Regions from separate parts of the Shewanella halotolerans genome, predicted to be linked through region 1. Evidence: riboswitches for the same ligand, from Rfam matches in the RefSeq annotation. Region 1 holds a riboswitch; the other holds the start of a gene.

The links. A riboswitch is a leader RNA that binds a small molecule or an ion and turns the genes downstream of it on or off. The one in region 1 is predicted to bind cobalamin.
Region 2: another riboswitch for cobalamin. It lies ahead of K0H81_RS03695 (ABC transporter ATP-binding protein); the one in region 1 lies ahead of K0H81_RS04625 (TonB-dependent receptor).

What each region holds. Positions count from the first base shown of each region.
Region 1 is NZ_CP080417.1:1,036,380-1,052,092, forward strand. It holds gene K0H81_RS04585 (GGDEF domain-containing protein) at 1-721, opposite strand, end outside; gene K0H81_RS04590 (hypothetical protein) at 792-1,058, opposite strand; gene K0H81_RS04595 (SAM-dependent methyltransferase) at 1,100-1,912, opposite strand; gene K0H81_RS04600 (GNAT family N-acetyltransferase) at 2,007-2,663, opposite strand; gene K0H81_RS04605 (pepsin-like aspartyl protease) at 2,653-4,356, opposite strand; gene K0H81_RS04610 (hypothetical protein) at 4,723-5,376, shown strand; gene K0H81_RS04615 (metal-dependent hydrolase family protein) at 5,565-6,866, shown strand; gene K0H81_RS04620 (DUF805 domain-containing protein) at 7,007-7,357, shown strand; cobalamin riboswitch at 7,576-7,792, shown strand; gene K0H81_RS04625 (TonB-dependent receptor) at 7,892-9,862, shown strand; gene K0H81_RS04630 (arylesterase) at 10,226-10,837, shown strand; gene K0H81_RS04635 (HDOD domain-containing protein) at 11,079-11,804, shown strand; gene K0H81_RS04640 (LysR family transcriptional regulator) at 12,150-13,049, opposite strand; gene metE (5-methyltetrahydropteroyltriglutamate--homocysteine S-methyltransferase) at 13,250-15,529, shown strand; gene K0H81_RS04650 (tetratricopeptide repeat protein) at 15,677-15,713, opposite strand, start outside.
Region 2 is NZ_CP080417.1:816,764-832,476, forward strand. It holds gene katG (catalase/peroxidase HPI) at 1-416, shown strand, start outside; gene K0H81_RS03680 (hypothetical protein) at 1,511-2,443, opposite strand; gene metH (methionine synthase) at 3,369-7,091, opposite strand; gene K0H81_RS03690 (histidine phosphatase family protein) at 7,421-8,032, shown strand; cobalamin riboswitch at 8,105-8,283, shown strand; gene K0H81_RS03695 (ABC transporter ATP-binding protein) at 8,388-9,368, shown strand; gene K0H81_RS03700 (FecCD family ABC transporter permease) at 9,355-10,398, shown strand; gene cobT (nicotinate-nucleotide--dimethylbenzimidazole phosphoribosyltransferase) at 10,521-11,549, shown strand; gene K0H81_RS03710 (adenosylcobinamide-GDP ribazoletransferase) at 11,591-12,358, shown strand; gene cobU (bifunctional adenosylcobinamide kinase/adenosylcobinamide-phosphate guanylyltransferase) at 12,355-12,903, shown strand; gene K0H81_RS03720 (cobyric acid synthase) at 12,916-14,520, shown strand; gene cobO (cob(I)yrinic acid a,c-diamide adenosyltransferase) at 14,535-15,164, shown strand; gene K0H81_RS03730 (cobalamin-binding protein) at 15,410-15,713, shown strand, end outside.

The DNA of each region.
Region 1 (15,713 bases):
GGGTGGCGTAGACCTCGGCGATAAGCCTTGGGTAACGGGTTTTCTCTATGGTTTCCAGTGATGGCTTGAGTTGGCCATAGACCTCTGCCGTATTTCCGTCTCGCAGGTATTTAGTGGCGATAAAAGAGTGGATAAAGCTCTCCATTATCACCTCTTCGTCACAGCTGTCGACCGCGGCCTGCAGGCTGGGGGAGTCGACCTCGAGTTGATTGAGGCCAAGCTGCGCCTCTATGGCTAAGCCATTGGCTAGGCAGGTGTTTCTTTTCGATGGTTTGCTGCTTCTTAGTTTTTCGGCGTAGCTTAGGCCTAACTCATACTGCTCAATCTGGTTGTAAAAAATGGCGGCGATGGCCAGTCCGCTCTGAACCGTTTCGGGGTCCTTTATCTGCTCGATAAATTGAAAGTTTTTGGAGAGATGCGTCAGGCCTTTGGACCAATCCTGGGAGATTGCATAGATGTTGATTAAGGTTTGATTGGCCCGGAATTTTAGTGTTTCGTTGGCGTTCGAGTTAAGGATCTTGTTGAATACGTCGATGCTCTGCGCTTGCTTGCCTTGGTAGGTCAGCTCATATCCGCGCAGGTAGTCTAAAAAATATCTCTGTTGTGGATTGAGTGATTCCTTTTCTAGGGTATTTAGCAGCTCAGAGAAGGCTTTTGGATTGCTGCTCTTAAGTTGATCCGCCTGAGTTAAGGTCGCGTCAATATCGACTTCTTCAGCCATAGACTGGCTGAAGAAGAATATTAACAATAATAATAAATATCTGACTTTCATCTAAATAGTCTGAATAAGATTATTGGTTAACTGCGCTGGCCTGTTCCTGTTCTTCGTTTTCATTATTTTCATCTTCTTTCTGCTCATCTTCTGCCGGCAGTAGGAAGGCGACGACGTCAGGACAGATATCCAGCTGTTCATGCAGCGCTTCTGTGTCGTTGACCAGTAGCGAGTTTTTAATTTCAGCCGCGACATCGGCAGCTAAAATTTCTTGTGCTTTAGCGTCTTGGTTTTGTAGCGCCGCATCCTGACCCATGCGTTCCAGTAGTTGAATAATGTTCGACATTGTTCTTCCTTAATTGTTGTTGGTGGTTAGTTTGTTATTGATTAGTTTTCGGGTATTAGGGTGTCATCGACTCGGTGTGCCGTTTCAAGTTTAGCCAGCTTCTCCAAGATTGTAGGGTTTGGCCGCATCTTTTCGCTGGGCGGGATCACCAGGGTGGTATGCATGAAGATCTCGGCATCGGCCAGGTCCCGTAGCGGCAGAGTGTGTTTGCGCACCTTATCTATGGGGAGCACGGCGGCTTCGTAGAGGATCACCTGATGATCTAAGGGGTAAGTCTCTGCCAGCAATTCAATCAGCACCTGACGATGGGCCTTGCCGGTGGCGAATCTGGCCATGCTTTTGTCGCCTGCCAGGCCTATCTGCCAGAGGATCAGGTAACAGGAGGGGTCGAAGCGCCGCTGGTAAAACATAAACTGGCTGGCTTCAAACTGCTGGCAGCCAAATTGGCCTGGGTCTATGCCGAGGTCGGCGATGAGGCAATCTTCGGCGGAGATGCCGGGCACCATGACTGCCTCGAACCCTTCGGCGTGCGCCGCCTCTATGGATCTATGGGGCGCCTGGGCGAATACGCCGGGGTGACCGTAGAAGGCGCCGACAACTTTCTTGCCTTGTCTGACTTCTGCCAGAATGGCGTCGACCATCTCTCGGTAGGTGATATGGCGTGACTTACCCTCGCCGTAGTAGACCTGTAGCGAGCGTACGTCTGGGTGCATCTCCTGTAGCCAGAGTTCTACTATGCCGTTTGAAACGCCCGAGAAAACGACGTCGGCTTGTTCAATATAGCTGCGTGCCAGCGGGCAGATATGGGCGCCTAAGGTCATCCCTATGCCGACACAAGCCAGGCTTCCCGCCATGAATTTGGGTCCTGATGTTATGCATGTTAATTAAGGGTTAAAGCTAACAGCAATTTCTCTGTTTTAAAACCGCTAATTGCCTTGAATTGAATACTTATTTCGACCTTTTATAGTGGTGTGAATCGGCGAAGCAGGATTTCATCTGGTGAGCCTCTTTTGCCTCTGTGGATGCCAGGGGCAAAGCATCTGCGTCGAACACAAATCCCAGCTTCTTGACGAAGCGTTCGGTGGCGAGGTTCTTGGCGGCAAAGTTTGCCAGGATACGCGTCACGCCTAGCTTAAGATAGGCATACTCCATTAGTGCCCCCATGGCTTCCTCCGGGTAGAGTTTACCGTTGGCTTGGGGCATCAGCATTATGCCTATCTCGGCCTGGGTGCGATCCTTGCCCTGCCAAGTGAGCCCCTGTATGCCGATAGCGTGCTGGCTTCGTTGCTCCACTATCGCCCAGTTCATATATTGGCAAGCAGGTGCAGCGCCAGAGAGTGCCCGGTGCATCTGGCTCAAGGCTGTTTGAAACGCCCTGTCGGCCTGGGCCTGGGTGAGCGGCGCGCCGATATGGCGCATCACCCTCTCGTCGCAATAGAGGCGGCGATACAGCGCCTTGTCTGTCTCATTTATCGGGCGCATGGTCAGGCGCTCGCTAGCAAAACCATGGTCTGCCAGGTAGTGGGTTAGCCGCGAGGGCAGCGCGGAGGAAGGCTGCTCCCTTGAGGGGAGTTGCTTTGATGAGAAGGGTTCATTATCTGGCATGCTGCGCCTCGGATATCTGCAGCGGTCTCTGCTTGGCGAAGCGGATCACCCCCTTGTCGTCCACCGAGCGGTCGAACACCACATAGTAGGCACTCATCAGCGGCAGACCCAAGATGGATTGATCCGGCCAGTTGGGCAGCTGCGACAACAGCTTGAAGCAGGCCTTGCCCTGAGTCGGCGTGTTGATCTGCCAGTAGTGCTGCGGCGTGACGCGGATGGCGATGGGCTCGCATCCCGGTGGACAGTCGGGATCGTCGCAGCTCGGCGCTGCGTCATGCTCGTTTCGCGGGCCGACAAAATAGAAGGTGAGATCCGGCCAGCGCTCCAGCTGTAGCTCTGCCATGTCGATACCTGTCTGCTGAAAGGCGATTTCACTAAAGGGAGCTATCTGCTGGGTGAACTTGGGGTCTATCGCTTCCAGGGCCTGAGTCAGCGCGCCAAACAGGTGACGGGTGAGTACGATTGCCGAGGCGCCCGTGTCTATGATGGCGTTGCTCTGTCCCCTAAGGGTATCGCAGATATGCACTCCATGGGTATGTAGGTGCTGGCCGTCTGGGCAGAGTGCACTAGTGTTTGATGGTGCGTTATCTGGCTGGGCGTCGCCTGCTTTTGGCGCTTGCTCTGCTGACTCGTGCTCCGCTAATGCTTGCTGCTCTGCATCCTCTACAGATTGCGTCAGCAGGCTGGGGATCATCTCGCCATCGCCGACCCTAAGTCCCACCAGATTGACGTTGTAATATCGGTTTTCGATCACCTCTATGGTCTTAAACTCGCCCTGGTACAGCTCGGTATGTTCCTCGCCGCCACCTAAGATCAACCAGCCCTGGTTGAGGGGATCCTGGCCGAGGAAGGCGAACTCGTTGGCGCCGTTGGGGGCGAGCACCTCTTTGCTGGCCACATGTATGCTGGAGCGGCGGGCGAAGAAGGCAAACTTGTTAGGGGTCAGGCCGTGGCTGGTCAAATTGCTGAAATAGGGAGGCAGATCATCTGTGGGCTGGGTGCGCAGAAAGCGCTTAAACTGGCGCAGATCTTCGCTGTTGAAGCTCGTCTCGGTCGCCTGATGCCACTGGGAGTCTTGCGCGGTGAGCGCGCCCGGACCCATGGAGAAGTCCTGCTTGTCCTCGGTGAATATGGTCTCCGTGAGAATCGGGCGATAGTGCTGGCTGCACAGGTGGATCTCCTCATCGAAGGGCCAGGGGAAGGTAAGTGCCGGGGCTATGCCGTAGTGATGAAAATAGTTCTTGAGATCATAGACCTTGTTAAGGGCGTCGTAGGCCAGACCTAAGATGCCGTCGGCATCGGCAAAGCTGGTCTCCTGGGCAAGAGATGACACCACGGCCACAGGACACTGCTCAAGCACAATTGGATGATGGGCGTGGGGAATATGGTCGTCATGGAGATCGAAATCTATCGCATCCTCACGAATCCCCACCCGGGTGTAGACCACTGGGCCGTCCCAGCCACCTATTCCGTAGAGCACTTCCTGGGCGAAGCTGGTGGGAGTGAGGGCAGTGTCGCGCTCCTCGACATAGTCGCTGCCGGACACGACCAGCGTGCTGCTGCCGGTATCTAAGATCAGGTTGAGCGGGTGCTTCTCGGCGCCAATTCTTAACTGGGCACTGTAGCCACCTTTGGCATACACATTGACGAGAGGGACTTTGAGGGTGCGGGGGGCATTGGTGGTTGAACTCATCGATGACCTTTGGGGCTAAGGGAATTCATATAGTTGTTATATAAGTGATTGTTTTACCCTATCCAATCAAGAGGGTCAATTTAAGGAAGACGGTCGAACATCAATTGGGAAGAAGTTAAGAGAGCCTTTGCTATTGGCTTTGTAAATTTTAATTAAGATTAAAAAAGTAATCCAAAGCGTCAAGGAATTTTTCAGTCTTAATTTTTGAAAATCATCCGCTCCCTCTGGGTAACTTTGTAGTAATATCTGCTGGAAATCACTGGTGTTTAGTGATTCACACTGCAAATGGCCGCAGATTGTTATCGGTTTGTTGGCTATCTTTGTTTGCTATCTGGGTGTCGCAGCATTGAGGAAGAGGTAGATAAAATGGATTTTTCACCACAGGTATTCACTCAGGCGTTGGCCAAAAGGCTGACGCTTGGCCTGCTCGCACTGCCCCTGTTCGCACAGCCCTTGGTCGCGACCGCCACCGAGCTGGCACAGATGTCATCGCAGGCCCATGTTCAGCCCAGTCAATTGACGATCTTCAGGCAGAATCTTGGCCTGCATTTCCCCGCCAACTGGCGCCTGGCCTACAGTGAGCAGCGCGGCGATATGTTTTCGGCCGAGTTTGTGCCCGCCCAGCAGCTGCTGGCCCATTGGTCGTCGCTCTACTGTGTGCAGGGGTTTAAGGGGATGGCGGAGCGTATCGACCCCGAGGCCTTTCTCGACGGTTTTGCCGAGCAGTATCGCCATACCTGCGAAGGTGAGATGCAATACCAGAAACTGGGCGCCAGCGAGCTTGGCGGTAAGGCGAGCTATAGCGCCATGTTGACTTGCGATAAGATGCCGCAGACCCACAGAGGCGAGCAGGGCATAGATAAGCCGGTCGGCGAGATAGGTCACTATACTGTGATTGCCGGCAAGGAAGATCTGTTTCTGCTGCATCAATCGGCGCGGGGCGAGGCCTTGCTATCCCTCTCCTCCCTTAAGATAGCGCCGCCCATCGAGCGTATCGCCGATATGTCGGGCCTGCGATAACGCCTGCTTGGCCCTTGCTTGCGACGCTGCTTTAGCCAGGGCTAACAATGGCCGCTTTTGTGGTTGTTTTTAGGCCAATTTGTTGTCATGTTAGTGAAGTTTTAGGCGCTCGCCCTTGTCCTTACCGGGAGCTTTCTCGGCAAGGCGCGGTGAGTTCTCACTCCTTCACACATGATTAACGGGCCATAATGAAAAATAATACTCTGCTCCCCCTCGTCGCGCTGACGGCTGCTCTCTTGTCGCCATCCCTGTTTGCCAAAGATGTGACAGTGATCCATGCCGGCACCCTGCTGGCCGACCCGGCCGCCAAGCCGCTCAGCGAACAGACCCTGGTGATCACCGATGGTAAGATTAGCCAGGTTGCCCCCGGTTATCTGAGGGTCGAGACCGTCGCGCCCGGCGCTAAGTATGTGGATCTCAAGCAGGGCTTTGTGATGCCGGGTCTGATGGATATGCATGTGCATCTGCAAGGCGAGCTGGGGCCCAAGAATGATAGCCAAAGACTTAGGATGTCAGATGCCGATGTGGCGATGCAGAGCGCCTACTTTGCCAACAAGACCCTGATGGCGGGCTTCATCACGGTTAGGGACCTCGGCGCCAAGCCGGAGCAGATGTATGCCCTGCGTGATGCGATTGCTAAGGGGTGGATAGACGGGCCGCGGATCATCGCCTCGGGCGGGGTGTCGGTGACCGGCGGTCATGGCGATGTGGACGGCATGAGCCCAGATCTGCTGGATAAGTTCACCACTAAGACCATCTGCGACGGCCCCTATGACTGTCGCCGCGCCACCCGCCGCGCCATCAAGTTTGGCGCCGATGTCATCAAGATCACCTCTACCGGCGGCGTCTTGTCGGATACCGACACAGGCACGGGCCAGCAGATGAACGACGATGAGATCAAAGAAATTGTGGCGACGGCCCATGCCCTTGGGCGTAAGGTGGCCAGCCATGCCCATGCGACAGAGGGGATCAACGCCGCCCTGCGCGCCGGGGTCGATAGCATAGAGCACGGCAGCTACGCCGATAAGGAGAGCATCAAGCTACTCAAGAAGAATGGCGCCTTCCTGGTGCCCACCCTGTTGGCGGGCGATACCGTGGTGCATATGGCCAAGGAGTCTGACTTCATGTCGCCGGCCATCAAGCAGAAGGCGGTGCGAGTGGGCGCCGATATGACGGCTAACTTTACCCGCGCCTATAAGGCCGGGGTCAAGATTGCCTATGGTACCGACAGCGGCGTCTCGGCCCACGGCACCAATGCGCGCGAGGCGGTGTTGATGAATCAGGCGGGCATGAGCAATAAAGATGTGCTGATCTCGGCCACCATCAACGGCGCCGAGCTAGTGGATATGTCAGATAGCCTGGGCACCCTGAGTGTCGGCAAGCAGGCCGATATTATCGCGACCCAGGGCAACCCGCTGGAGGATATCTCGGCCCTGCTGGATGTGGGATTCGTGATGAAAGGTGGCAAGGTGGTGAAGTCGCGCCTGTGAATGAAAAAAGATTGTCATTAAAATTCAATTATATTTTTTAAACTATTGATATATTATGACACTTATCCAATAGGGGGCTTAGGAATGGCCCCCTCTTTATTGGAGTTTTTCAGTCAATTTACGTAAACAAAGGGAACTATATGGAATATTTTATTGGTGCGTTGAAGAAGTTTGCTGATTTCACCGGTCGTGCTCGTCGCAAAGAATTTTGGATGTTTACCCTGTTCTACATCATCTTCTATGCCGTGGCGGCAACCATAGATGTGGTGACCGGCCTGTATATGCTGAGCGGTATCTTCTCGCTGGCACTGCTTATCCCAACTCTCGCTATCTCGGCCAGACGCCTACACGACACCGGCCGTTCGGGCTGGTGGCAGTTGATCGGCCTGATCCCGCTTATCGGCGCTATCGTGCTGATCGTCTTCTATGTACAAGACAGCGTTGAAGGCAATGAATATGGTGAAAACCCTAAGGCATTAGCCGAGGCGTAACTTTCCCCTATCTGCGATGAAGGAGGCTTAGGCCTCCTTTGTTGTTTTTAGGGAGTAATGCAGCCCTTGGGTGAAGATGCCGACTCGGGCCATCATGGGAGTATTAGACATTTATACGTGTAGACGTCTATAATGCCCGCGTTCTGTCACTGGAGCCGGGAGAGAGCCTCTCCTCAACGCCGCACATAAGCCGCGGGGCCGAGGGCAGAGCGTTACCAAATTTAGTCAACCTTATGTGGTGCCCTGGCCAAAATGGCACAAGGGATAATCGGGAAGCCAGTGAGAATCTGGCACTGCCCCCGCAACGGTGATAGGTGAGAGCTGGGTGCGCCATGCCTTTAACATCATGGCGTTAAAAAAATCTAAGCTCGTCGTTTAAACCCTTTGTTTAGACTTAGCCTCAGTCCGGAGACCGGCCCTTAAGGTGATTTTGAGATTTCGGCGGGCAGATCTCGAAATGCGACCCTGGCGGTTTGATGGACTGCGCCCAGTCGTGACGCCTTGCCCTGTTTCCCTTTTAGGAGTTAAAGGAAAATGGGTACACAACCTAGTAAAATTGCGCTACTGCTTGGCGCCTGTCTGGCCGGAAGTTTTCCTGCTTTAGCGGAAAGTTCGGGCACCCCAGGGCCTGTGGATGAAACCATCACGGTTATCGGCCGCAGCGAAAACACCCCTATCAATATCGCGGCTAACGTCAACGTGATCGACGCTGCCGCCATCGAGCTCAGCGGTGCCACCAACCTCACCGACTTGCTGCGCGGACAGAGCGGCATTCAGGTGTCAGATTCAAACTCGGGCGCCGTATTTGCCATGCGAGGTTTCAGCGCCAGTCAGGCGGTCAACAACACCTTGATCCTGATCGATGGTCGTCGCCTCAATAACATCGATATCGCCGCGCCAAGCATCGGCGCCATCGGGCTCAATCAGGTGGAGCGAGTCGAGATCCTCTCAGGCAGCGCCGGTGTGCTCTATGGAGACCAGGCAGTTGGCGGGGTGATCAACATTATCACCAAGGCGCCGAAAGATAACGGCGGCAGCCTGCAGCTCTCTGGCGGCAGCTTCGACACCTTTGAGGCCAAGGCCGAGGGGTCGGTCGCCATCAACGACAACTGGCGCCTCTATGGCGCGGCCAACCATCTCAAGAGCGACAACTATCGCGATCACAATGCCAGCGAGACCAGCTCAGTGCTGGGACGCCTGCAATATGACGATGAGGTGCAGCAGTTCTTCGCCGAGGCGAGTCACTATGACAACCACCGCGAACTGGCTGCTGCGCTGAATGATGATCAGATCAAGGAAAACCCAAGACAAATGGGTGATCTACAGCGAGGCGACCTCTTTATCGATGCCTACCTGCATGAGATGACCACGGCGGCCCGCACCGGTTATCAGCGACAGCTGAATGAGGCCTGGTCGCTGGGCGCCGACCTTAACTACAGCGACACCCTGACAACCGGGCTCAGCACCTGGAATACAAGCCGCCGCGATACCCGCTCTCTGCTCGAGTTTAAGCCCAAGGCTGTGGCTAACATCAAGACGGATAACGGCGAGCTTAAGCTGGTGACCGGTCTGGATGTAAGCCGCGGCGAGGCGACATTTAGCAATCGCAGCAATGTGCAGAAGTTGGCTAGCGCCTATCTGCAGGCGACAGTGCCTCTCACCGAGAGTTTCAGCTACGTGGTGGGCGGTCGTTATGCCGAGGTGACCGATGAGCTGGTGGACGGTAAAGCCTATCCAAATGGGATCGATCTGGATCAGGACGCCCATGCCTTCGAGCTTGGCATCAACTATCGCCCGAACCAGCAGCATAGATTCTACCTGCGCGCCGACGATAACTTCCGTTTCGCCAAGGTGGATGAGCAGGCCTATACCCCGGCTAGCATTCAAGGACTCAAGCCGCAGACAGGTCGCTCCTACGAGGCGGGCTGGGATCTGCTGCTCGAGCGTAATACCCTGCGCCTGAGTGCCTATCGTCTGGATCTCGAAGATGAGATCGTCTTCGACCCGAGCGCCGAGACGCCTGCCGGTGGTGACTTCCCCGGCGCCAACGTTAACGCCGATGCCTCACGCCGTTATGGGGTAAGCGCAGACTGGGACTGGCAGGCGACTCAGGATCTAATGCTTGGGCTTGAATATAACTATATAGACGCCGAGTTTACCGAAGGACTAAACGAAGGTAAGGCGCTCTCCTGGGTGGCCAAGAACAGCGGCCGTGGCTATGTCAGCTACGATGTTTATGAACATCTGCAGCTCTTCGCCGAGGCGGTCTACACGGGTGAGCGTTACATGGAGGGCGACAATGCCAACCTGGGCGATAAGCTCGATGCCTATACCCTGGCAAATATCGCCATCAACTATTCCCGCGATGCCTGGCTGGCCAGCCTGCGGGTCGATAACCTGCTGGACAAGGAATATGTCAGCTCAGGGTATTTCAGCACCTGGGGTAGCGGTTATTATCCTGGTACGGGCCGAGCGCTGCGCCTGACCGCCAGCTACCGCTTCTAACGCGGCTTTAGCCTTAAGAGCCAGTCAGATCTGACTGGCTTTTTTATTGCCTGCTGTACATCATAGGGCTTGGGAAGGTGCGAACAAGTCGTTGCACAGCTCTGGCTTTGATAGCAGCGACAGTTCAAGGCATTCAACAGAGGGCATGCCGAGGCCTGCTGAAGTTGAATAACGCCGAAATGGTGTTGCTATCAAAGCCCCGCAGGGCGAGTCTTACAGCGGTATTTGCTGCGTTACAGTTCTTGCGAAGGACTAGGGCCATTCGCTGCAAACTGTGTCTTGCATCTATCCACTTTAAGCACACGCAGAGCAAGCACGGGACTTATTCGCACCTTCCCTTGATATGTTTAGTGAGGACAAAGGATGAAACTAAAGTGGTTGCTTGTGCCCGTTATCTTACTCTTGGCCATCAGCTTCTGGCCAAGCGGCGGGCCCTCTCTTGCTCCCTTGCCGGGGAGTGCCAGGATCCTTGCCTTTGGCGATAGCCTGACTAAAGGCGTGGGAGCCAGCCCCGGCATGGATTATCCTGCGCAGCTGCAAGCTATGAGCGGACGCGAGGTGATCAACGCCGGCATCTCGGGAGAGACCACCTCCCAGGGCCGCGAGCGCTTCGCCCGAGTGCTGGATGAGACGCCGCCGGATCTCATTATCTTGCTTGAGGGGGGTAATGATTTTCTGCGTAATGGCAACGCGGCGCAGGTCGAGGCCAACCTCTCTGCTATGCTGGCACAGGCCCAGCGGCGCGATATTCCAGTGGTGTTGATTGGCGTACCTCAGAAGAGCATCTGGCTGGAAACGGCGCCCCTGTATGGACAGCTGGCCGCGCAATATCAGCCGCTATTTATTGAGGATTTTCTGACAGAACTGCTAAAATTATCAGAAGTAAAATCTGATGCGATTCACCTCAACGATGAAGGCTATCGTCGTCTCGCCGAGCACCTATACCAGCGTCTGCAACAGGCAGGTTCGCTATAGCTAAAATGGCCCTGGCAGTAGCGGAACATCTGGCGTCACCCTTTGGTTAAGTGGCGGAATTTTGTCGTTTATCTTTCGTCCATAGTAGGCTGAAAGCTCAGGCGTGAGTGGCAAGATGAATTTATTTAGGTTAATGTCCGTTTTTACCCCAAATCGACTTGACCCAGACAGTCGTTTTATGGGTAAATTCTCGGATAACAAATGGCGCCGTGCCAATAATAAATCAGGTTAATAACTTCTCATGACAGATCTTGAGCATCAGGTATTCACTCAAGTACGCGCAATTATTGCCAATGAAGAACAGGTTATCGGACGACGGGGGATTCTGATCCCGCTGAAGAAAGCCATTATTGCCGATGGCGATATCCGCAATGTGATCGATATAGTCTCTTCCGATCCCGCGTTGGCGGCGCATCTGCTATGGCGCAGCAACTCGGCGGCTAATGCCAGCGTGTCATCGAAGAACCGTTCATTGAAAGATGCTCTGGTGCGCCTGGGCCAGGTCAATATCTACCGTTATGCCTTCACCTTCTACCTCAAGGAGCGTCTCGACGAGTTGCCACAGCCCTACAAGAAGCTGGTATACGGCTACTGGGCACTGACCGAGAGCATCGCTACCGACGCCGTGGATAGCCTGCATCATATGGAAGGGGTGAACATCAATCCCGATGAGGTGCAGACCCTGGCGCTGTTTAGCGTATTTGGCGAGATCATCGCCCTGACGGCCTTTGCCTACCTGAATGCCGAGTCGGAGCAGTCGTTCCCGCTCTCTATCATCAAGTCGCTGATCGATAATCAGAAGCAGACGCTGACCCTTGAGGCGTTCGAGTCATTAGGCCTGGACGAGGAACTCAGAGAAGAGTTTATGATCGCCCATAACCTACGTCAGACTCGCAATCCTGACTCTCCGGGTCTGGTGCTGCGCAGAGTGCTATCCATGCGCAATCAGCTGCTCAACCCGCTCTAGGGCCTGTTGACCTTTTACGTTCGTTTTTGCAGCATTCTGTATTGATTTTATACAAGGCTGAGTGATTGTAATCTAGTGAGCTACATCAATGAGCGATAAGGTAGTCGAAAAATGATACAGACGCCGCCCGCTGGGTTCGTCTTGAGCACGTTCAACTCTTTGTTACTCGGCTTTTGTATAGAATAACTATATCTCAAGCCTCGAGCCGCGATTTGAACGTGCTCAATTAGAACAAAGTTTGTTCTCAAAAGGCCAACAGACCCTAGGGCCTTCGACCTGATAAAAGAAAACCTGCCGAGTGCAGGTTTTTTTGTGTCCTTTTTTAGCTGCTCTGAAATTGCGCCTTTAGTGCCCCTGGCGCTCCAGCCCCTCAGAGGTCACCAGATTGAGCCACTGCTGTGCGAGGCGTGCGCTGCTGCCGTTGCTGCGATAGGCGCCAAACAGTGGGCGTCTGAGCCCTTCTGAACCCAATTTTACCGCCTTGAGCGACAGACCATGGGCCTCGTTGATCGACCAGTTGGGCAGGGCGGCAACCCCATCTTTGCAGGCGATGCGTTGCAGCAACATGGCGGTGAGATCGCAGCGGATCTGTTTAGCAACTGGCACGCCTGCAGGCTCCATGAAGTGGCGATAGATATCCAGCCTGTCTAGTGGCACTGGGTAGGTGAGCAGGGTCTGATCCCTAAGCTGCGCCGCCGTGATATAGGGGAGCTCGGCCAGCGGATGATCCGCGGCGACCAGGAGTTTGACCTCGAAATCGAACAGGTGCTGATAGGCAATATCATGGTCGGGAATAGGGTCTGAGGTGAGCACCACATCCAGCTGTCCCTGCTTGAGCGCGGTCAGCGAGTCGAACAGGTGGCGGCTCGACAGCTCCAAGTTGGTGTGAGGAAAGCTGGCATTAAACTGCTCGATCACCGGCATCAGCCAACGAAAACAGCTGTGGCATTCGATACCCACAAAGAGATCTCTTGCCTCGCTTCCCAGGCCATTCTTCAGATCGATTTCGGTTTCTATCACCTTAGGCAAGATCTCTTCGGCCAGATTGAGCAGCCGCGCGCCCTCTTGGGTAAAGGAGAGGGGTTTACTCTTACGCACGAAAATCGCCGAGTTGATGCGGGTCTCCAGTTCCTTGATCTGGTGGGATAAGGCCGACTGGGTGACAAAGCGCTTCTTGGCTGCGCCCGCGAGACTGCCGCTCTCTTTCAGGGCGACCAATGTACGTAAATGCCTAAGCTCTATCATTTTTACCTCACATGAATTTGGCTCATGTTGCTCGTGAAATCAATTCGATTGCGAGACAACAGACTAGCACAATAAACTTCTAGACGTCCAGACGCCTGTTTTAGTTTGTTGTGCAATTTCAGTTCTCAAACCTGTATTGCGATGACAGCGAAGGGCGCTAACCATGAATTTCGCTCATCTTAATGCAAAAGGTATACAATATGCAAACTCTAGATATCGCTTCATTAGGCTTTCCCCGCATCGGCCGTCAACGGGAACTCAAATTTGCCCTGGAAAAATATTGGCGTGGTGAGATAGACCAGTCGCAGCTGCAATCGGTCGCCAGTGAACTGCGCAGAACCCATTGGCAGTGGCAGCAGGCGGCGGGGGTGAAGCAAGTGCCGGTTGGGGACTTTGCCTTCTACGATCAGGTGCTCACCCTGAGCGCTACCATTAATGCCATCCCGGCGCGCCATCGCAGCGGCGAGCAGGTGGATCTCGATACCCTGTTTCGAGTGGCCCGTGGCCGCGCCCCCACGGGGGAGGCGAGCCGTGCCGCCCAGATGAAGAAATACTTCAACACCAACTATCACTACATAGTGCCCGAGCTCACGGCGGGTCAGCGCTTCGAAATAGCCTATGAGCAGCTGTTCGACGAGGTGGCCGAGGCTAAATCCCTAGGGCATCAGCCTAAGCCGGTATTGCTTGGCCCGGTCAGCTACCTCTATCTTGCCAAGTGCGAGGGCGAGCCCTTCGACAAGCTGAGCCTGCTGCCCGCGCTGGTCGAGGCCTACCAGGCCATTCTGGCGCGATTTGCCGACCAGGGCGTGACCTGGGTGCAGCTCGACGAGCCTATCTTGGCGCTGGAACTAGATGATGACTGGCTGGCGGCCTTCGAGCCGGCATACAGGGAACTCAGTGGCCAGGGGGTTAAGCTGCTGCTGGCCAGCTACTATGGTTCTGTGGCCCATCATCATGAGTTGATTAAGGAGCTCGTGGTCGATGGCCTGCATCTGGATCTGGTGAGCGATGCCGAACAGCTCACTTTGTTTGGCGCCAGCCTTAAGCCTACGCAGGTGCTCAGCCTTGGGGTGATCAACGGCCGTAACGTGTGGGCGGCGGATCTCGACATCTTGGCCGAGCGGCTGCGCGGTGTGGTGGCAGATCTTGGAGAGCGTGTCTGGCTGGCGCCTTCCTGTTCGCTCTTACACGTGCCCGTGGATCTGGAGAGCGAAACCGAGCTGGCGCCAGAGCTCGCCAATCAACTCAGCTTTGCCAAGCAGAAACTCGACGAGCTGGCCGCGCTGCGCACCTTGTTGCTTACCCCACAGAGCGAGGCAGCCCAGGCGATAGTGGCGCGCTGTGAGGCGAGACGTCAGGCCCGAGAGCAGGCGGCCAACCCTGAGGTGCAGGCGAGGCTCAAGTCCTTAACGCCTGAGGATTTCAATCGTCCTAGCGGTTTTGGCGAGCGCCGCCTAAAGCAACAGGCCCGTTTTCGTCTGCCGCTGTTGCCTACGACCACCATTGGCTCCTTCCCACAGACGCCGGCCATTCGCGGCCTGCGCAGTCGCTGGCGTAAGGGCGAGCTGACCGAGCAGGCTTATGTGGCGCAGCTCGAGGCGGTGACCCGCGACAGCATAGCGCGTCAGCTCAAGTTGGGGATCGACGTCCTGGTCCATGGCGAGGCCGAGCGCAACGACATGGTGGAGTATTTCGGCGAGCAGCTCGACGGGGTAGGCTTTACCCAGTTTGCCTGGGTGCAGAGCTACGGCTCACGCTGCGTCAAGCCGCCGCTCATCTATGGCGATGTCTCACGTCGTCAGCCGATGACGCTCGCCTGGGCAAGCTTCGCCCAGAGCCTGACCGACAGGCCAGTAAAGGGGATGTTGACCGGTCCGGTCACCATACTGCATTGGTCCTTCGCCCGGGAAGATATCGGCCGCGAGCAGATCGCCAATCAGCTTGCCCTGGCGATCCGTGACGAGGTGGCTGACCTGCAGGCGGCGGGTATCGGCATCATACAGATAGATGAACCGGCGTTTCGTGAAGGCCTGCCACTGAAAGCCAGTGACTGGCAGCATTACCTCGACTGGGCGGTGGCCGCCTTCAAGCTGAGCGCGGCGGGCGCCGAGGATGAGACCCAGATCCACACCCATATGTGCTACAGCGAGTTCAACGCTACCATAGATGCCATCGCCGCCATGGACGCCGATGTGATCACCATAGAGACCTCGCGCTCGCACATGGAGCTGCTCAATGCCTTCGAGGACTTCGAGTATCCCAACGAGATAGGCCCGGGTGTGTATGACATCCACAGCCCGAATATTCCGACTGTGGAGCAGATGGTGGCATTGATTGAGAAGGCGGCGACCAAGATCCCTGTGGGACAGCTGTGGGTGAACCCAGACTGTGGCCTCAAGACGCGCACCTGGGATGAGGTGGAGCCTGCGTTGCAAAACATGGTGAAGGCGACCAAGGAGCTAAGACGCCGCCTGGGTTAGTCTCTTTAAATTCCCGTTTTTAGACTAAGGGTGACCAGCTTACTGGCCACCCTTTTTTGGGCTTATATTTTGGGGCTAGTGCTTTTGGGCTTAGCGCTTTTTTGGGGTTTAGTGCGTTTGAACTTAGCGACTAGTGCTGGTGAAAGCCTAGTGACCTGTGAGTGACTCTTGCCGTTCTTGTAAG
Region 2 (15,713 bases), 220 kb from region 1:
TTAACCACAGCTATAAGTCGCCCACCGAGATGCTGGTGGATAAGGCCGACCAGCTGGATCTGACTGTGCCCGAGATGACAGTGTTAGTCGGTGGCCTGCGTGCCCTCGATGCCAACTATCAAGGGGTTAAGCACGGGGTGTTGACCCAGCGTCCCGGTACGCTTAACAATGACTTCTTCGTCAACCTGTTAGATATGTCGACCCTGTGGCAGAAGTCAGATGTCGATGGCATCTACCAGGGGCTGGATCGTAGCAGCGGCAAACCTAAGTGGACCGCCACTTCGGTGGACCTCATCTTCGGCTCTAACTCTGAACTGCGCGCGGTTGCCGAGGTTTATGCCTTCGATACCTCAAAGCAGAAGTTTGTCGATGATTTCGTCGCCGCCTGGGTCAAGGTGATGAATTTAGATAGATAACAGGGGAGTGTCGGTCTGATGACCGTTGTAAGTCGTGGGGTTATTTCTTTCCCTTTGGGAGGTGATACCTCACGGCTTACGTATGTATTGGCTCAAACTTTGTTTGGATATTAACTTAACGTCGTGGGATTCCATCCCATTGTTATGAGGTGAGTCGGTCTAGTGACCGAAGAAAGTCGTGGGATTCCATCCCACACCCGGGCAAGAGGGGGATCTCCAGCAATCCCCCTCTTGCATCTCCCCGTGCCGCCCCAGACGAAGTTACATGCATTGGTTAGGAGCCTCATACTCCAATGAAAATCGCCTAACGACTCGGATGGGACTCCTGTCCCCCCGAGTCTTAGCCATCGTCCATGATGGCTACACGGCATTTTCATCTGCGCATTTCGGCAACTTCGATGGGGATTTGTTGTAGCCACAACCGGTAATGATAGGAGGTTAGCTTGCCAGATGAGGGAAGTGATTAGAGCAAACTTTTTTGGATATTAACGTCTTGGGATTCCATCCCACACCCGGTCAAGAGGGGGATCTCCAGCAATCCCCCCTCTTGTATCTCCCCCTGCCGCCCCAGACGAAGTTACATGCATTGGTTAGGCGCCTCATACTCCAATGAAAATCGCCTAAAGATTCGGATGGAACTTCTGTCCCCCCGAGCCTTAGCCATTGTCCATGATGGCTACACGGCATTTTCATCTGTGTATTTCGGCTCTGGCATCCTGCTTCGCTCTAATTCCTGCATCCGTGTAGTCGTCGGTAACTTCAATGGAGGGCTATCAGATATGAAATATAGTAGCTAAAATTACGATTAGAAAATACAACTAGATTTCTTACTCTATATCTAGTTCCTGTGTTGAATAGTTCGTGATTTTTAGAATTAGTCGATGCTTTGCATAATGTTTTGGTAGGTTGGTTAAATAACAAATTTAGTTAATAAATGTGTCAGTTGAACTGGTCTGTATCATATTGGTATAAAACTAATGATGTGAAAGCGTTGTGGATTTATGTTTCTATCTTAGTATTTGAATCTGTGTTCTAATATTGCCTTTCGGCTCTTGTTTTTAACGCATATAGAGCCGAAAGGTAAATTTAAGGTTTTATTCTGAGCTTTTCATTCTTTTTAGATCGATGATAATTACAGAACCTCCACCACCTCTTACTGTTGCGCTTCCATCTCCAAAATATACATTGATACCTTCTATTGTGACTAAGTAGTTAGCTAGTGCGACTAAATCACCAACTTCTTGTTGATTTTTTTGACTGTCTTTTACATTTCTTAGGTACTCATTGACAGTATACTTTGAACGAGGGATTCTCTTCCCTGTAGCATCGTAGGCATCTTTAAAGGTCAATTCAATAGTTATTCTAGTTCCACCATATAATACTGCGTGGGATACGCCGAATGTAACAGATGTATTATCCTTGAATACAAAATTTACGTTTACACTCATTGGGTTAGATAAAGAGATTATGCCTTTTCCAATGCCAAAGTTATTCCTTATTACTGCCCATTGTGAATCTGCAACTGAATATTGCTCTTTCATTTCAGGCATATTGTTAATCAGCTCTGTTGCATACCCAGTGAAATCTTCTTTAGCTTCTAGAGCCGTGAAAGCAGAATCAAAGCTGCCATCTTCTGGCAAAACAATAGGCGAGCTAAAAAGCTCTTTTTGAGCTTTCATTTGTGCAGCTAAAATTTTTAGGATAGGCGTTCCCATTGTTTGAGCTAATTGGCTATTTGGGCCATGAGTTGTAATGTGCTTGGCCCAGTATTCAGGTCTATAACTCTCTTCGTCCCAATCACTTCCACCACTACTTATGGTTCTATATTCATCAATCGTAATTTGACTATTTTGAACATCATAGACGTATACTTTATATGTGTTTGAATTACTTATATCACTGGCCATGAGGCTTTTTTGTGCCGCAGTACAATCACTGCAATCTACGATTGCATTCGTTTGAGCTTGTGCAAATAAAGATGCAAAAAATAGTATTAAAGTTGAGGGGATTTGTATTAGTTTATTCATGTTCTACATACTCCTTTATTGAGAACAGATTGTTGTTTTTACATATATCGAATGTAAAGGAAGGGTAATATCCTGTCAACCCATAAATATTAATGGTTTTTTGCTGTTTTTGTAGGGGGTTATTTTTAAATATGTTTGTTTTGAATTTGTTTTGAATTTGTTTTGAATTTGCTTTGGGTTTGTTTTGAATTTGTTGTTGGCTTGCTGGGGCATTTTGTTTCTTATGTTGGTTTTTTGACAATTCTTATATTTTTTGAGGATAACGCACTCAATGGGTTAAATGTATAGACGTTGTGGGTACCGGGTGAAGATGGAGCGAGTAAAAGGCTGACCAGCATAGGGCTAGCATTTTATATTGCTATGGTGAGCATCATTTTATCTGGGCTAATATTTTCTAGCCTGTATCCCAGCTCGTTTATGGGCATAATCACTCAAAGTTTTCTAAATGCCATAGTTTACACGCTTGTAGTGGCGATTCCCTTCATTGCCCTAGAAAGGTATTTAACTCAAAAAGGTATCCTGTTAGATACCAATGACCAGGGTGACTGACCCTTCAGAATAGGTTAGATGCTACAACAAGTCCCCATCGAAGTTGCCGAAGGGCGTTGGAATAAATCGGGTGAGGCGGGCATGGATGCCCGACTAGCTTCCGCAGGTGCATGGATGCATCCTTCGGAAGCGGTAGCGATTTATCCATAAGCACGAGGCTCCTAATCAATGCATGTAACTTCGTCTGGGGCGGCAGGGGAGATGCAAGAGGGGGATTGCTGTTGATCCCCTTCTTGCTCGGGTGTGGGTTGAAGACCCACGACTTTCCTCGGCCGCAAGGCCGTATGAGTTAGTGAGGCGAAGCCTCTGGACTCAAGTTCAAACGAAGTTTAAACAATCACAAGGAGTCTATGTGATGACTCCAGATCACTTCCCGTTAAATATCATAATCGAGTACCGGCGCCAACCAACGCTCTGTCTCCTCAACACTCATTCCCTTACGTTTGGCGTAGTCCTCCACCTGATCCCGGCCGATATTGGTCACGCCGAAGTAGCGCGACTGCGGGTGGGCGAAGTACCAGCCGGAGACGGCGGCGGTGGGGAACATGGCGTAGCTCTCGGTGATATTGAGATCTATGGTCTCGTCGGGCTTTAGCAGCTCCCACAACAGGCCTTTCTCTGTGTGATCCGGGCAGGCGGGGTAGCCTGGGGCCGGACGTATCCCTTTGTATTTCTCGCGAATTAGCGCCTCGTTATCCAGGTTCTCATCGGCGGCATAGCCCCAGAACTCCTTACGCACCCGCTCGTGCATCCGCTCGGCAAAGGCTTCGGCCAGACGGTCGGCCAGACACTTGAGCATGATGGCGCTGTAGTCGTCATGGTTGGCCTCGAAGCGGGCCACATGCTCGTCGATGCCGTGTCCTGCGGTGACGGCGAAGCCGCCCATGTAGTCGGCGACGCCAGAGTCTTTCGGCGCGACGAAGTCGGCGAGACAGAAGTTGTCGTTACCGACACGCTCTATCTGCATCCGCAGATGGTGAGTGGTCATCTCGACCTGGCTGCGGCTCTCGTCTGTGTAGATCTCGATATCATCATGGTTAACCGTATTGGCCGGGAAGAGTCCGATGACCGCCTTTGCCGTAAGCCATTTCTCTTCGATGATGGTTTTGAGCATCGCCTTGGCATCTTGATAGAGCTTGCGCGCCTCTTCGCCCACCACCTCGTCGTCGAGGATCTTGGGGAAGTGGCCGTGTAGCTCCCAGCTGCGGAAAAATGGCGTCCAGTCGATGCGATCGACCAGGTCTTCCAGCGGATAGTCGTCAAACACCTGTCTGCCCAGTTGATTCGGGACAAAAGGCGTATGGGCGTTCCAGTCTTGCTGGCAGCGGTTTTCCCGCGCCGCCTCGAGGGAGACGATCTGCTTGCGCTTGGCCTGTGAATTACGTTTGTCGCGCATCACCCGGTATTCCTCGTAGGCGGCATCTATGGTCGCCTGGCGGGTCTCCTTGTTGATCAGCTTGGCCACCATGGGCACGGCGCGCGACGCGTCGGCGATATAGATGGCACCTTCGGGGGCGTGGGGTGCGATTTTCACTGCCGTGTGGATCTTGGAGCAGGTGGCGCCGCCTATGATGGAGGGAATATTCAGCCCCGCCTTATGGAAGGCTTTGACGTTGTGCACCATCTCATCCAGGCTCGGGGTGATAAGCCCCGACATGCCGATGATATCGACATTTTCCGCCTTGGCGACCTCTATGATCTTCTCGACCGGTACCATGACGCCGAGATCCACCACCTCGTAGCCGTTACAGGCCAGCACCACGCCGACGATATTCTTGCCTATGTCATGCACGTCACCCTTGACCGTCACCATGAGGATCTTGCCGTTGGATTCGCCCTCGACTTTTTCCGCCTCTATGTAGGGGTTGAGGTAGGCCACCGCTTTCTTCATCACCCGCGCCGATTTCACCACCTGGGGCAGGAACATCTTGCCCGAGCCAAACAGGTCGCCGACCACGTTCATGCCATCCATCAGTGGGCCTTCGATCACATCCAGCGGACGGCTGGCCAGCTGGCGCGCCTCTTCGGTGTCCTGGTCGATAAACTCTGTGATCCCTTTGACCAGGGCGTGCTCCAGCCGCTTGTTGACCGGCCAACTGCGCCACTCGAGATCTTCCTTCTTGGCGCCCGTGGCGCCGTCGCCACGGTACTGCTCGGCGATCTCCAGTAGTTGTTCTGTGTTGTTTGAATCTTCCACCGGGCAGGGCAGGTTCTGCACCACGGCCTCCACCCTGGCCTTCAGTTCGGGATCGATATCATCATAGATCGCCAGCTGCCCGGCGTTGACTATGCCCATGTCCATCCCCGCCTGGATGGCGTGGTAGAGGAACACGGCGTGGATCGCCTCGCGCACCGGGTTGTTACCGCGGAAGGAGAAGGAGACGTTGGACACCCCGCCGGAGATCATCGCGTGGGGCAGGGTACGTTTGATCTCGCGGGTTGCCTCGATGAAGTCCACCGCATAGTTGTCATGCTCGTCGATGCCGGTGGCGATGGCGAAGATGTTGGGGTCGAAGATGATATCTTCCGGCGGGAAGCCCACCTTATCCACCAATACCCGGTAGGCGCGGGTACAGATCTCTATTTTGCGCGCCATGGTGTCGGCCTGGCCAACTTCGTCGAAGGCCATGATGATGGCCGCCGCGCCGTAGCGTTTCACCAGGGTGGCCTGTTCGATAAACTTGGCCTCGCCCTCCTTAAGGGAGATGGAGTTCACCACGCCCTTGCCCTGGATGCACTTGAGCCCGGCCTCGATCACCTCCCACTTGGAGGAGTCGATCATGATAGGTACCCGGCTGATGTCGGGCTCGGAGGCGATAAGGTTGAGGAACTTCTGCATCACCTCGACGCCGTCCAGCATCCCCTCATCCATGTTGATGTCGATGATCTGGGCGCCGTTTTCCACCTGATCCCGGGCCACCGACAGCGCTTCTTCATATTCGCCCGTCTTGATCAGCCGCAGAAACTTGGCCGAGCCGGTAACGTTGGTGCGCTCGCCCACGTTCACAAACAGCGAGTCGGCGTCTATGGTCAGCGGCTCCAGGCCTGAGAGGCGACAGGCCACCGGCAGATCCGGCAGCTGGCGGGCACCGTGCTTGATGACGGCGGCGCGGATCGCCTTGATATGTTCTGGGGTGGTGCCGCAGCAGCCACCTATGATGTTGAGCAGGCCTTCCTCGGCCCAGGGGCCGATCACCTCGGCCATCTGCTCCGGGGTCTCGTCGTAGCCGCCAAACTCGTTGGGCAGGCCAGCATTGGGGTGCGCCGATACATAGCACTCGGCGATCTTCGACAGCTCCTCTACATAGGGGCGCAGCTCTTGCGGCCCCAAGGCGCAGTTGAGGCCGATGGAGAGCGGTTTCACGTGGCGCAGTGAATTGTAGAAAGCTTCTGTAGTTTGACCCGTCAGGGTGCGGCCCGAGGCATCGGTAATGGTGCCCGAGATCATCACAGGCAGACGCTGGCCCAGCTGTTCGAACAATGTCTCGATGGCAAACAGCGCCGCCTTGGCGTTGAGGGTATCGAAGATGGTTTCGACCATGATGATGTCGGCGCCGCCCTCGATAAGGGCCTGGGTCGACTCGATATAGGCTTCCACAAGGTCGTCGAAATGGATATTACGATAGCCAGGATCGTTCACATCTGGGCTGATGGAGCAGGTGCGGTTGGTGGGGCCGAGAACCCCGGCCACATAGCATTGACGGCCGGTTTCGGCGGCAACTTGGTCACAGGCGGCGCGGGCCAGTCGAGCGCCCTCTAGGTTTATCTCCCGTGACAGCGACTGCATCTCATAGTCGGCCATGGCCACCTGGGTGGCGTTGAAGGTGTTGGTCTCTATGATGTCGGCGCCCGCCAGCAGGTAATCTCTGTGGATCTGCTTGATAAGCTCGGGTTGGGTCAGCACCAACAGGTCGTTGTTACCCTTGAGATCGCAGGGCCACTCGGCAAAGCGTTCGCCGCGAAAGTCGGCCTCCTCCAGCTTGTGGTTCTGGATCATGGTGCCCATGGCGCCGTCGAGGATCAAAATTTCCTTATTGAGTCGCTCGCGGATCGCGTCGTTAATCTGCCTTACGTTTCGAACAGGGGATTGGGTCGCCATAACTTTCACCTACTTCAACTGACCTATTGCCTAAACTGCCGCGTCTATCGATTTGACGTGCTATTTTTATTTTGGATGTATAAACGTATAGACGTCTATACTAATCGACTTATAATACCCAGGGCAAGTCAAATGAGTATAAGCGTAAACACGGATGAAATTCGAGGGCTACGCCGCTGCGTCCTGTTTAAACCGCATTGTATGGAAAGGCTGACAAAGATATTTAATTTGAAAGTTTTTCAATGTGTTAATTGTCTGGCGTTGCCAAGCTTATTGCCATAAGGGTATGCTGCTAGCGACTTAACTTGAAAAGGTTTAATGCTGCAGTTATGACGCAAACGACACTCTATTTGATGCGCCACGGCGAATGTGAAGGCGGCAACCTGCTGCGCGGCCATAGCGATCAACCGCTTACAGAGATAGGCTTCGCCCAGATGCAGCTGGCCTATGCCAAGCTGCCCCAGACGGTGGACAGGGTGATCAGCTCGCCGCTTAAGCGTTGCCGCGTGTTTGCCGAACATCTGACGACTAAGAATCAGGTGAAGGTGGCGCTGGATGCCGGGCTCAAGGAGATCTACTTCGGCCGTTGGGATGGTCAGCCTATCCCTGAGCTGCATGCCGATCACGGCGAGGAGCTGAGTGCCTATTGGCGGGACCCTTGGGCCAATCCACTGCCCGAAGGGGAGCCCATGGCTGAGTTCGAGCAGCGTGTCGACGAGGTGGTCGAGCAATTGGTGCATCAGCATAGTGGTGAGGCCTTGTTACTGCTCACTCATGGCGGCGTGATACGTCACCTGATGGCCAAAGCCCTGGGGGTAGAGCGCGCCGTGGGCTTCTATACCCGGCTGAGCCTGGACTATGGCAGCGTGGTCAAGGTAAGCCACTATCGCGATAAGGCGGGAGAGGGCTACTGGCGCCTGCACTGGCACGACGCCGAGTAATTGATTTGTTAGCCCGAGTAGCAGCCCGCTTGCCAGCGGCGCGAAATTTAGCATAATAACCGTGCGTGGGGACCGCCTGCGCCGGGAGTATGGTGTCGAGATCGCCAAGGCGATAACTCGGACTTAATAGGGAATTGGGGAAGGCCTTGTGCCGCTAGCCCAAACTGTACCCGCAACTGTGAGTGTGTTACCTAGTCGAACCCGACCTGGTCGCCATTAGTCAGGATACCTGCCTACTCTCCAACCACTATCTCAAGCGGGTGACTTGAGGGAGCCTATAGATGAAGAATACCTCGGGGTCGAGTCTGGCCCAAGGGCGAGGGCGCCTCGGCGTCGTTTCCCGGAGGGCGCGACCTTGAGCGCCCCTAGTCAGCCATCACAAACAGAATCATTCCTGTCTCACGGCGCCAGTGACGGTGCTATTTTAGGTACGGACACAGGTGCTGGTGCAGCCATCGGCGATGGCGCCTGTGCGCGCCCGGCGCTGTCGGTGCGGGATCTTAGCTGGCGCTGCGGCGAGCGCGCCATCCTCTCTGGGGTCAAGCTGGATCTGCTAGAGGGTAAGATGCTGGGGATCATAGGTCCCAATGGCGCTGGCAAGTCCAGCCTGCTGCGCTGCCTCTATCGTTTCCTTACGCCTAGCAGCGGTGAGATCCAGCTGTTTGGTCAGCCCATCGCCAGCCTGAGCGCCAGGGCCTTTGCCCGCGAGGTGGCCGTGGTGTTGCAGGACACGCCCCAGCATTTCGACATGACCACGGCCCAGCTGGTGGCATTGGGGCTCACGCCACACAAGGCCGCCTTCTCCATGACCACTAAGGCCGACCGCCTGGCGGTGAGTCAGGCCCTGGAAACCGTGGGGCTCAAGGAGCGCGCCGGACAGACCTACGCCTCCCTGTCAGGGGGCGAGAAGCAGCGGGCGCTGATCGCCCGCGCCATAGTGCAGCAGCCCAAGCTGTTGATCCTCGACGAGCCCACCAATCACCTGGATATCCGCTATCAGATCCAGATCCTCGAGCTGCTCAAGGCCCTCGGGGTGACTGTGGTGATTTCGATTCACGACCTCAACCTCGCCAGCGCCCTGTGCGATCAACTTTTGCTGCTGGATCAGGGGAAGGCCGTGGCTCAAGGTTCGCCCAAACAGGTGCTGAGCGAGGCGCAGATCGCCAGGGTATTCGGCGTCTGCTGTCAGGTATCGCCCCATCCACAGCACGGCAACCCGCAGATTAACTATTTCTATGGCTATCACCTTCACAATGCTGACCAGAGTGCTCTGCATGGCAATGGCTTGGATGACCTGCCCCTTGAGGCGAAGGAGGCTAACCATGATGAGCGCTAGCCTGAGTCTGGGAAGAGGCTATAGCCCGCTGCAACAACTGGCCTTCGTCTGCCTGGGGCTGCTGACACTGGCGACTCCTGTGCTGGCGGTGAGCTTCGGCGCGGCGCAGATAGGCGTCGCCGAGGTGCTTGATGTGCTGCTGGCCAAGCTGAGCGGCGCCGACCCCGGCGGCGTGACTGCAAGAATATTGATTGAGCTGCGCCTGCCGCGCATCCTGCTGGCCTTCATCGCCGGCTTCGGTCTGGCCCTGGCGGGTGCCGTATTGCAGACGGTGACACGTAATCCCCTGGCCGACCCTTATCTGTTTGGCATCTCCTCGGGCGCCAGTCTGGGGGCGGTTGTGGTGATCACCCTGCTGGGCGGTGTCGGCGGCGCTTTGGCCAGTGTCGGCCTGCCGCTCGGCGCCTTTATCGGTGCCAGCCTGGCGGTGCTCATGGTGCTGGCTCTGTGCGGGCGGGATCTGAACACCCAGATAGAGCGCATGTTGCTCTCCGGGGTGGCGATCTCCTTCCTGTTTGGCGCGCTGGCCAGCTTGATGCTCTATTTCTCCGGGCCGCAATCGGCCGCCTCTGTGCTCTTCTGGAGCCTGGGCAGCTTTGCCAAGGCGAGTTGGCAGATGCTCTGGCTGCCCTGGCTGCTGGTGTTGGCGGCGAGCGCCATCCTGCTGCTGCTTAAGCGGCAGATCCTCGCCATTCAGGCGGGGGATGAGACCGCCCATACCCTGGGCATTCGGGTACAGCGCTTACGCCTCGTCAGCCTACTGCTCTGCTCGTTGATCACCGCCGTCCTGGTGGCCAACTGTGGCGGCATCGGCTTCGTCGGCCTGATGGTACCCCACATGGTGCGCCTATTGCTGCCCGGGCGTTTCGCCCTGCTGCTGACGGCCCTGGTGGGCGGCCTGTTTATGATCTGGGTGGATGTGCTGGCCAGGTGTCTGCTCAGCTATCAGGAGCTGCCGGTGGGGATCATCACGGCTGTGATAGGCAGCCTCTTCTTCCTGTTTATCCTGGGCGGCAAGCGTGGCAACTAGCCCAGGTCCTCTGTATACGGAAAGAGAAGAGTATGGAAGGAAAAGCGTATTGAACTATGCCAGCAAAGAAGGTGTGGATTGGAAAGAATCGAGAATGAGGGCGAGCGATATGAGGTACCAGTATGTTTGAAGTCACTGAGGTAAGTAGCGAGTTCGATGCCAAGATCCAGCAGAAAATAGACACTAAGACCAAGCCCCTCGGAGCCCTCGGCGCGCTCGAGACCCTGGCGATGACTATCGCTCGGGTGCTGGGTCCAGACAAGCCGCAAATAACCAAACCAACCCTTTTGGTGTTTGCCGGCGATCACGGTATCGCCGCCTCCGGGGTCTCCATCGCACCTAGCGAGGTGACCACCCAGATGGTGATGAATTTCCTCAAGGGCGGCGCGGCCATCAATCTGTTCTGTGCCCAAGGGGGGATCACCATGGAGGTGATCGACTGTGGCATCGCCCAGGAGATCCATGATCAGCCTAAGCTTATCAATCACAGGCTGGGGGCCGGCACAGCTGCGATTCATCGCGAGCCCGCCATGACCCTGGGCGCAGTCAAACAGGGCTTCGCCATGGCCAGGGAGCGAGTCGCGCTGCATCACGGCCGCGGCTGTAACCTGATCGCCTTCGGCGAGATGGGCATAGGCAACACCAGCTCGGCGGCGGCCATCATGGCGGCGCTGATGGGGCGCGAGGCGGCCGAGTGTGTCGGCCGGGGCACAGGCATAGATGCCGCCACCCTGGCACGCAAACAGCTGCTGGTGGAGCAGGCGCTGCATCTGCACCGCGAGCAGCTTGACGACCCCTATGGTGTGCTGGCCTGTCTGGGTGGCTTCGAGATAGTGCAGATGGCCGGTGCCATATTGGCGGCGGCGGAGCTGAAGATGCTGGTGCTGATCGACGGCTTCATCGCCACGGCAGCGGCCCTGGCGGCGGTGACCATAGCGCCCCACGCCCGGGACTATATGATCTTCGCCCACGAGTCCGGCGAGCGCGGCCACAAACTGATGCTGGAGCATCTCAATGCCCAGCCGCTCTTGTCTCTTGGACTGCGTCTCGGTGAGGGGACCGGGGCGGCGCTGGCGGTGCCTCTGGTGCAGGCGGCGGCCACGTTTTACAACGAGATGGCCTCCCTCGAAGAGATGGGCATTTCGATTTAGCGGCAATAACAATCTAAGGAACCAAAAGGGAAAGCGCGAAGATGTTTGCCAGAGAGTTAAACCTGTTTTTTATCGCCATGGGCTTCTTTACCCGGATCCCCATGCCTGCATGGGTGGAGGTCGACAATGAGCGGCTCAATCAGGCCAGCCGTTACTTCGCCCTGGTCGGCGTGCTTGTCGGTGGCATCTGCGCCCTGGTCTATAGCCTGGCGACTCAGGTATTGCCCATCAGCGTCGCCATCCTACTCGCCATGGTGGCCGGGCTGCTGCTCACCGGTGGCTTCCACGAGGATGGCCTGGCGGATACCGCCGACGGATTCGGTGGTGGCTGGCAGGTGCAGGATAAGCTCACCATAATGAAAGACTCGCGTGTCGGCACCTATGGCGTGCTCGCCCTGGTGATTAGCCTGCTGTTCAAGTTTGTGCTGCTCAGTGAGATTGCCCTGTTCGATGGCGATCTTGTGATGGCAGCCTTGGTGGTGGGCCACTGCCTGAGCCGTATGGTAGCGGCCTCCTTAATCTTCACCGAGACCTATGTACGGGATGACGACAGCAGCAAGAGCAAACCTCTGGCCCAGTCGCAGACCCCCAACGAGCTGGGAATTTTGCTGTTGACCGGCATCCTCACCCTCTGGCTCAGCGGTATCGCCTCGGCGCTCTCGCTCTGTTTGGTGTTGCTGGCGGCGCGCCAGCTGCTGGTACGCAGTTATCGCCGTCAGATCGGCGGCTACACTGGCGACGTGCTGGGGGCGACCCAGCAGATGATCGAGCTGCTCTGTTACCTGTTTATCCTGGTGATCAGCCTATGATGCACCTGGTTCTAGGCGGCGCCCGCAGCGGCAAGTCTCGCCATGGCCTTTCCCTCGTGGCCGATTATGTGGCCAAGGGTTATGAGTGCCTGTTTGTGGCCACCGCCCAGGGGCTGGATGAGGAGATGCGCGCGCGTATCGCCCGCCACCAGGACGAGCGCCGTGATGATGGTTTGCCCTGGCAGACCCTGGAGTGTCCGCTACACTTGAGTGCCTGTATCGAAACTCACGCCAGGGAGAAGCGGGTGATCTTAGTCGATTGCCTCACCCTCTGGCTCACCAATCAGCTACTCGAGGGCGATGACTGGCCGAGCGCTAAGGCGGAGCTGCTGCGCGCCTTGGAAACTGCGCCAGGAGCTGTCGTGCTGATCAGCAACGAGGTGGGCTGCGGCGTGGTACCGGCCGACCCCTTGAGTCGCCGCTTCGTCGACGAGGCGGGCTGGCTGCATCAGGCGATCGCTCAGCGAGCCCAGCAGGTGACCTTGGTCACCGCGGGTCTGCCGCTGATCCTCAAGGATGAGACGAGCCAGGGCGCCAAGGAATAGGAAGAGTAGCCAATGACACCAGATAACTTAAGTAATCAGCCCAACCAGAGTAAACAGAGCAAGCAGGGCAATAGCAATCAAGAGACAAGTGGCAATATCTTGATGGTGCAGGGCACCACTTCGGATGCGGGGAAGAGCACCCTGGTGGCGGGCCTGTGCCGCTACTTCGCCCGTGAGGGGCGCAGGGTGGCGCCCTTCAAGCCGCAGAATATGGCGCTCAATAGCGCGGTGACCCTTGACGGCGGTGAGATAGGCCGCGCCCAGGCGCTGCAGGCCGACGCCTGTTATCTTTCGCCCCACACAGACTTCAACCCCATACTGCTTAAACCCAACTCGGACACCAGCTCCCAGGTGATAGTGCAGGGTAAGGCCCTGTCCCACATGGAGGCCCAGACCTATTTTGGCAAAGACAGCCAGGGTTATCGCACCAAGGCGATGGCGGCTGTGCTGGACTCGCTGTCACGCCTGGAGCAGCAGTATGAGCTGATCTTGGTGGAAGGGGCGGGTAGCCCGGCGGAGATCAACCTGCGCGAGGGCGATATCGCCAACATGGGCTTCGCCGAGGCGGTGGACTGCCCGGTGATCTTGATCGCCGACATCGACAAGGGCGGGGTGTTCGCCCATATCGTCGGCACCCTGGCACTGTTGTCAGCATCCGAGCAGGCCAGAGTCAGAGGCGTGGTGATCAATCGCTTTCGAGGCGACATCTCTCTGCTTAAGCCTGGCCTGGATTGGCTAGAGGCCAGGATAGACAAGCCCGTGCTGGGCGTCTTGCCCTATCTTAACGATCTGCATCTGGAGGCCGAGGACGCCCTGGATGCCCGTCAGGTGAGCAGTGGCAACACTCGCTTTCGGGTGTTGGTGCTGGTCTTTCCCCGCATCAGCAATCACACAGATTTCGACCCCCTTAGGCTGCATCCGGAGATCGACTTTCGCTATCAGCAGGTAAACGAGGCGTTCGACGGTCAGGCAATTGATGTCGATCTCATCATACTGCCCGGCAGCAAGAGTGTGCGGCAGGACCTGGCCACCATGGTCGAACAGGGCTGGGATCGCGCCCTTAAGCGCCACCTGAGATATGGCGGCAAGGTGATAGGCATCTGTGGCGGCTATCAGATGTTGGGGCTGGCCATCGAAGATCCCCAAGGGGTCGAGGGCGAGGCTGGCGACAGCGATGGCCTGGGGCTACTGCCCATAGTCACAGAGCTGACCCCAAACAAGCGTCTGGCTCAGGTTAAAGGCACGATAAAACTGGCGGGTGAGCGCGCCAGCATAGCAGGTTATGAGATCCACTGTGGCCGCTCCAAGGTGTTGTCAAAGGCGACCAAGCCCCTTGTCCTAGAGAGTGACGAGGGCAATCAGTTTAACGAGGGCTGTTTGTCCAATGATGGCCAGATCCTGGGCAGCTATCTGCATGGTCTGTTCGACAGCCCTGCGGCCTGTGCGCTGCTCCTTGGCTGGGCTGGGCTCAGCAGCGTGGCCACGGTCGATCCTGAGGCGATCAAACAGGCACAGTTAGATCGCCTGGCCGATACCCTGGCCGAGCATCTGGACATGGCGAGGCTGAGCGCCATCCTCGCCGAGACGCCACTGAGGCGTCCAAACAAGAATAATTAACTAAAGGAGAGAAGATGAGCGCGGACAAGCAGGCGGAAAACCAGGCGGAAAATCAGAAGGCCGAGCGTCATAAGGCACGCCAGCAGAAGGTGAAGGAGGCTGTAGACGCCAAGATCGCCAAGGCCCAGACAGAAAAGGGCGTGCTGCTGGTGATGACGGGCAACGGCAAGGGCAAGACCACGGCGGGTTTTGGCAACATCACCCGCGCCGTCGGTCATGGCAAGAAAGCCGCCGTTGTCCAGTTTATCAAGGGCAATTGGCCCTGCGGCGAGCGCGCCGTGCTGGAGAAGGTGGGAGTCGAGTTTCATGTGATGGCCACCGGCTTTACCTGGGAGACCCAGGACAGAGAGAAGGATACCCTGGCGGCGCTGAGTGCCTGGGAGGCGGCCGAGACCCTGCTGAGCGACGACACCATAGACATAGTGCTGCTGGACGAACTCACCTACATGGTGAGCTATCACTATCTGGATCTGGACAGGGTGCTGACGGCACTTAAGAACCGTCCGCCCATGCAGCATGTGATTATTACGGGACGGGCCTGTCACAGGGCGATTTTGGAGCTTGCGGATACGGTGAGTGAGGTGCAGCCCATAAAGCATGCATTTGAGAGCGGAGTTAAAGCCCAGCTCGGCTTCGACTACTGAAAATTGCTATTGCAGTGCTCAATTGCGGCGTTGCGTCCTCATTCACGGCTCGCCTACCAGTAGGTATGTCTTCGCCGTTTATTGCGGGGCGCCTTGCACTGGAGCACTTCATGGCGCAATTTGGCTTTCTGCCTGTTTGCTCCTGTGGCGGTATTGTCTGCGCGGGCTTAGCCACAGAAGCAAACAGATTGAAATTCTCCTGCGGTGATCGGCTGGATAGATATTAATAAAGGGAAAATGAATAGATGAAGATGAGGGTTAAGCTGTGGCTGATGTTGGCCTTGTTGCTGTGTGTGCCTGGGCTTAAGGCGGCGCCTGCAAATCGGATCATCGCCCTGTCGCCCCATGGGGTGGAGATGCTGTTTAGTATCGGGGCGGGGGATAGGGTGGTCGCGACCACAGATCACGCCGATTTTCCCGATGCGGCCAAGGCGATCCCGCGGATCGGCGGCTACTACGGCATACAGATAGAGAAAGTTATCGAGCTCGACCCGGATCTGATTGTCATCTGGGGCGGCGGCAACAAGCGCGAGGATATCGAGCGCCTGA